Regions from separate parts of the Oceanobacillus sp. FSL K6-2867 genome, predicted to be linked through region 2. Evidence: a T-box and tRNA genes for the amino acid it is inferred to sense, from the RefSeq annotation. Region 2 holds a T-box; the other holds one or more tRNA genes.

Region 1 (3,415 bases), 940 kb from region 2:
GGGAAGTGTAAAGGTGCTCTAAAATATGTTTCTATAGATTAAAAAGAAGGTGGCGTATGTAGTTCCTTTTTATAAATGCAATTACCGTATTTATGTAGATCGTAAAGTTTGCTGCCTTTTATCCAAAAAGATATTTGTTTGTTTTTGCGAAAAAATTAGTTAAACCATTGACGAAATATGTCATCCGTGTTAAATTAAATAAGCTAATAAGTCAGCTTTTTGTTTAAAAAACTTTTTCAAAAATCCTTGACAACTTAAAAAATTTATAGTATGATATTCAACGTTGCTGTAATTATTCAATACTTCTTATCTGAGAAGGAATAACCCTTTGCTGAAAAGAGGAAAAAGAGTTCAAACCCAGCGATTGAGATACATAAAGAATTATTATTCCACAGTAGCTCAGTGGTAGAGCAATCGGCTGTTAACCGATCGGTCGTAGGTTCGAATCCTACCTGTGGAGCCATCCGGAGAAGTACTCAAGTGGCTGAAGAGGCGCCCCTGCTAAGGGTGTAGGTCGTGTAAGCGGCGCGAGGGTTCAAATCCCTCCTTCTCCGCCATTGCAAAATGGCCCGTTGGTCAAGCGGTTAAGACACCGCCCTTTCACGGCGGTAACACGGGTTCGAATCCCGTACGGGTCATCATTTCTTTAAAATAAAATATTGGGTCCGGTAGTTCAGTTGGTTAGAATGCCTGCCTGTCACGCAGGAGGTCGCGGGTTCGAGTCCCGTCCGGACCGCCATAAGTTGGGCCATAGCCAAGCGGTAAGGCATCGGGTTTTGATCCCGTGTATCCTAGGTTCGAATCCTAGTGGCCCAGCCAATTTTATTTATAAAAGAAGAAGTTAATACTATTTACTTAAATAGTATTTTTTTTATTCCTGTCATATAGTAATAAGTGTATTATTATCTATGAAATGGATGAGGGGAACTTAACTATGAGCCATTAGCTCAGTCGGTAGAGCATTTGACTTTTAATCAAAGGGTCGAAGGTTCGAATCCTTCATGGCTCACCAATTAATTTTGATTCAATAATTACTATATTCTGCGGTCGTGGCGGAATGGCAGACGCGCTAGGTTGAGGGCCTAGTGGGTGAATAACCCGTGGAGGTTCAAGTCCTCTCGACCGCATCAAATTGTAAATGCAGTAATACCAAGGGGTTTAAGCCTATTGGTATTTTTTTATTCACTCATTTCTTAAGGGAATGGGTGCTTTTTTTATTGCTGTTACTCCAGTTTTACTCCGTTTAAGTAAATGGAAGTATTCTATTTATTTTATAATGTTCGTGTTTTAAACAAATCGGCAAGTTTATCTAAAGTATCTTTTTGTTTATTAGGGAACAGATGACCATATACATTAATTTTAGTCTTAATAGAGGCATGTCCTAGCTTTTTTTGATGGTTCTATAGCAATTTACCTTAATGTATTGATAAAGACGCTTTAGAGTACCTTAAATTGTGTAATTGGACGAGTTAAGTAATTTCCTCATGTCTTTAAGATTATATGGATTCCTGAGTTATATTTTTTTCAGCAGATTTAAGTTCAGTGTTATAAAAAAATTGTGAAAATTATCCTATTCTTATAATAGAACTTTTTTTTAGAAGAACGATCGGTTAGTAAATTTTTGAAAGAATTTTCTTAAATAAGCAATTTTAGTGTAAACTGAATTTATAGTAATGATTGAAATGATATATGAAGATTGTGAAGGGGTGCACTTAAACTAACGTGGCTGGATAGCGTAATAAGATTAAGGAAGTTTAAATAGCAGTATCTGGTACTACTATTTTGATATTTGTTGAGCAAACCAAACATGCAAGGATGGAGTAACTCCAATATTACGTAATAGACGCTTACTGTGCTATAAAAGCATTCTTTAGTTAAAACAATGATTTAAAGTAAAGACTTTTAATTAAAGATTTGGTTTTCAACAATCTGAGGAACCTTCTTTTTCAAATTATGTAATTTTATACATAAAGCTTTTTGAATTTAGGAATTAATCATCGTCCCATTATTTGGTTCAAGCTTCGAATCTTACTTTTTGGGAACATTTTAGGGGTATTTCCTGGGAGCAACTGGCTTGAAAAAATCATTAGTAAGTTATTACTTTTTGGATGTTATAATTTATACATGAACAAAAAAGGAAAGGCTGTTTTATATTTGAATAGGTCTCAATATGATGAAAAAAGTATCAATGAGGGTAAGTCAAGAAGGTTTTTCGAAGGTGTAATTGAGGAGAATGGATGGAAATACAGAGTACAAGACAAAGACAATGATATTGATGGAGAGATAGAGGTTTTTTCTATGGTAGGCGAAACCACTGCCAAAATTGTTAAAGTACAGTTGAAATCAACAACTTCAGTAAAAAAGGGTAAGGAACTGATTACTTTTGACTGTCCAGTAAAATTTTTAAACTTTTGTGATGTGTGTGATATTCCAGTTATCATAGTTCTCTATGATGTTGAAGAGAAGAGAGCATATTGGTTATGGACTCAGCAATATATATTCAAAGTATTAGAAAAAAATAATGGAAATTGGAGAAATAACACCTCATCAGTGACCATTAAGATACCAATTGAAAATGAAGTATCAGAAGAAAGTTGTTTTTATGACGAAATAAAAGGCATATCGATTAATGGAATAAATGAAATTCAACAGTGGAGAAAACAAGATACTAGTGAACATTATTTTACCATATTAGAGGAGAAAGATGATTCTAATTTTAACAACAGAAGAATTAGTGCCAAAATTTACTTAGAACGTTCGTTTGCCACGTCAAGGGATTCAACTATTGAGTTGATAAAAAAGATTAACGCGAAGATTAAAAACAATAGATATAATAAGCGAATATTAGAAGGAAGAAGTGTTAAGTCAGAACCAGACTATGTTTGGTTATCTTTCTATGATGATTTGATTCAATTTGAATATGGACTCCCATTTTGTAGAACTGAATGGATTAATAGGAAAAACAGCCCTTCATTATTTATAAAGGATTACGACCAGCTAATTGGTGAAGACAATATAAGAGTAAAGTGGGAATATAACAGACCATTGCAAGATTACCTTTTGTTAAACTCAACCTCAAAAACTTATTATTTAGAAGGTGTAAGAGAAGCTCTATTATTTGCAAAAAGTGAACTTGAATTACTTCAGAAATTATTTGCTGAGGAAGATATTAGTAACTTTTATAACTACATAATTGGAAAGCGAGGAGAATATAGCAGTAACTATATTTTGTTAAGTGATTGCCTTCCACCTTATGAGTGTAAAACGCTTCATAGGGCTTTGGAAGCTGCACTGGGTGACTTGGATAATTTGGCTATCGCTATTGAAGGAAATGAAAGAAATAAACAGTATTTAAATTATCAATTTATAAGTGAATTTTATAAGCACCTTGTAATACTCAATTATGAAATAGAGA
Region 2 (3,415 bases):
AGATGTTCCATTTTTAACAGCTACGGTATGTCCTTTGAGGTCATCAACATTTGAAATCGCATCATTTTTCTCGCCTACGACCAATGTTATTCCAGCTTCGAAATATGGTTCGGAGAAATCAACAATCTCTTTTCTTTCTTCCGTGATACTCATACCAGCGATTGCGATATCCAGCTGCCCTGCTTGCATAGCAGGTATGATTCCGCCGAAGTCCATTGCCTCCAGCTCGATTTCAAACCCTTGATCTTCAGCAATTGCATGAATTAAATCAATATCAATTCCTTTGTATTCTCCACCTTCCTGGTATTCAAATGGTGGATATGTAACATCAATACCAACAGAATAAACCTCGCTATCTCCAGTTGAATTAGGATTTGAAGCGTTTTCATTTTCTTGTGAGTCATCACTTGAACCACAAGCCGATAGGAACAATATAAATCCAATTATTAAACTGATAAATCTGATTCTTTTCATGCTAAAAGCCCCCTTTTTAGTATTTTGAGCATTTTGTTAATTGTATATAAATTAAAAATATACGTCAAGAATTTAAAAGGGGTATAATTTAAAATGCTTGTTCTATTGGATTCCCACTTTTTTATGAATTGCAAGTATAAAAGGAGGGTCATTTTTCTGGTTAATAAATCCGTAGCGCAAGACATTAAACTGCTTTTGATCCAGATGAAGCAGGTATTTTAATAGACCATCTTTTTCTTCCTTTCCACCTTCATGACCGTGGTATACAACAAGTACGACTAGCCCATCTTTTTTTAGACGATTTAAAATAGCATCAACAGCGGTCACCGTTGAATCCGGAGTTGTAATGACCGTTTTATCACTTCTAGGCAAATATCCAAGGTTAAAAATAGCACCGGCGATTTCTTTCTTGTTATCCCGTGGAAAATAATCGAGAATTTTTTCATGGCTATCGTGAATTAATGATACATTGGAGCAATTATGGTTAATCAATACTTTTCTCGTGTTTGCAATTGCTTGATCTTGTATATCAAAAGCATACACATGACCATTTTCTCCGACGAGCCTGCTCAAGAATAAGGTGTCATTTCCATTACCGCATGTAGCGTCAATTACATTTTCACCTGATTGAATCGCTTCTTCTAATAAATAATGAGCATAATTAAGAATTCCTTTTAACATAAGTACAGTCCATTCCTTTACTAAAATAGATTTATCCTTTTCTTTATGTTATCACGAAAATAACAATCAAGGAATGCAGGTTAAAAATTGATTGAAAGCTTAAAACAAGGTTATCTTGACAATAGTTACTGGATTCATTATAATTCGGTTAAATAATCTAACGACTTTGATAAGGATTAGTAGTAATTTTTTTCAGGCATAGAGAGGCAGTGCTCGGTGGAAACTGCTGTTGAAAGAATTTATGAACTCACCTTTAATGTTGCAGGGGTGAAATGGAGTAATTCCTGCCGACCTATCCACGTTAAGGATAACAAGTGAACGCGATTGATGCGTTAATTTGGGTGGTACCGCGGGAGATATAGCTTCTCGTCCCTTTTGCAGGGATGAGTGGCTTTTTTTATGGCAAAATACAAGAGTTTTACTGTGAAAGGAAGGAATATTAGATGAGCTTTAACCATCAGCAAATTGAGAAAAAATGGCAAAAGTACTGGCTTGAAAATAAAACGTTTAAAACTGAGACCTTTTCTAATAAAGAGAAGTTCTATGCATTGGATATGTTTCCATATCCTTCAGGTGCTGGACTGCATGTAGGGCATCCAGAGGGTTACACGGCGACGGATATTTTGTCCAGAATGAAACGAATGCAAGGTTATGAAGTAATGCACCCGATGGGATGGGACGCATTTGGGCTGCCAGCAGAACAATATGCAATTGATACAGGGAACAGCCCAGCTGAATTTACAGCACAAAATATTGCGACATTCAAACGTCAAATTCAAGAACTTGGTTTTTCCTATGATTGGGATCGCGAAATCGATACAACTGATCCGAATTATTATAAATGGACGCAATGGATTTTCACGAAGCTTTATGATAAAGGGCTTGCCTATATTGATGAAGTTGCAGTGAACTGGTGCCCGGCATTAGGTACAGTTTTGGCAAACGAAGAAGTAATCGATGGAAAGAGTGAACGTGGGGGGCATCCGGTTATTCGCAAACCTATGAAGCAGTGGATGCTTAAAATTACTGCATATGCCGACCGCCTGCTGGAAGATCTAGACGATTTAGATTGGCCTGATAGCTTAAAGGAAATGCAACGTAACTGGATTGGTCGTTCGGAAGGTGCGGAAGTAACCTTTGCAATTGACGGTTATAGTGAAAAATTTACTGTGTTTACGACACGTCCAGATACATTATTTGGTGCAACTTATGCAGTACTTGCTCCAGAACATCCATTTATTGAAAAAATTACAACTGCAGAACAAAAAGCTGCTGTAGATGCTTATTTAAACGAAGTCCAAATGAAATCAGATTTGGAGCGTACCGATTTAGCAAAAGATAAAACTGGTGTGTTTACTGGTGCATATGCGATTAATCCAGTGAATAATGAAAAAATGCCAATCTGGATTGCGGATTATGTATTGATGTCTTATGGAACAGGTGCAATCATGGCTGTTCCAGCACATGATGAGCGCGACTATGAATTCGCAACAAAATTTGATTTGCCAATTGTGGAAGTTGTTTCAGGCGGAGATATTTCAAAAGAGGCATTTACTGGTGACGGGGAGCATATCAATTCAGGCCTCTTAGATGGTCTTGGAAAAGACGAAGCAATTTCAAAAATGATTGAATGGCTTGTTGCTAATGGACATGGTGAGAAAAAAGTAACATACCGTCTGCGTGATTGGTTATTTGCAAGACAACGCTATTGGGGGGAACCGATTCCGATTATCCATTGGGAAAATGGAAAGATGACAACTGTTCCAGAAGAGGAGCTTCCATTGGAATTACCGGTAATGTCAGAAATAAAGCCATCAGGTACGGGAGAGTCTCCGCTTGCTAATAACAGTGACTGGGTAAATATTGTTGACCCGAAAACTGGGATGAAAGGGCGTCGAGAAACTAATACAATGCCACAATGGGCAGGCAGCTGCTGGTATTTCCTGCGTTACATTGATCCAAACAACACAGAACAGTTAGCAGATCCAGCTGCATTAGAAGAATGGCTGCCAATTGATATTTATATCGGTGGAGCAGAGCATGCCGTATTACATTTACTGTATGCACGCTTCTGGCATAAATTCTTATTTGATATCGGAGTTGTTTCAACAAAAGAGCCATTCCAAAAGCTATTTAATCAGGGAATGATTCTTGGTGAGGGCAACGAGAAAATGAGTAAATCCAAAGGAAATGTTGTAAATCCGGACGATATTGTTGTATCTCATGGTGCGGACACATTGCGTCTTTATGAAATGTTCAT

What was found. The T-box of region 2 lies ahead of leuS (leucine--tRNA ligase). A T-box ahead of a tRNA ligase gene usually reads a tRNA of that ligase, here a tRNA-Leu.
Region 1: it has a tRNA-Leu gene. The T-box ahead of leuS (leucine--tRNA ligase) is inferred to sense a tRNA for this amino acid. The anticodon was not compared.

The regions. Positions count from the first base shown of each region.
Region 1 covers NZ_CP150144.1:1,416,620-1,420,034, reverse strand. The annotation lists gene NSQ77_RS06960 (SprT family protein) at 1-42, shown strand, start outside; tRNA gene NSQ77_RS06955 (tRNA-Asn) at 389-463, shown strand; tRNA gene NSQ77_RS06950 (tRNA-Ser) at 467-557, shown strand; tRNA gene NSQ77_RS06945 (tRNA-Glu) at 567-638, shown strand; tRNA gene NSQ77_RS06940 (tRNA-Asp) at 663-739, shown strand; tRNA gene NSQ77_RS06935 (tRNA-Gln) at 745-819, shown strand; tRNA gene NSQ77_RS06930 (tRNA-Lys) at 937-1,012, shown strand; tRNA gene NSQ77_RS06925 (tRNA-Leu) at 1,044-1,127, shown strand; gene NSQ77_RS06920 (DUF4365 domain-containing protein) at 2,125-3,415, shown strand, end outside.
Region 2 covers NZ_CP150144.1:474,562-477,976, reverse strand. The annotation lists gene NSQ77_RS02155 (transporter substrate-binding domain-containing protein) at 1-474, opposite strand, end outside; gene NSQ77_RS02150 (class I SAM-dependent methyltransferase) at 577-1,155, opposite strand; T-box leader at 1,313-1,532, shown strand; gene leuS (leucine--tRNA ligase) at 1,599-3,415, shown strand, end outside.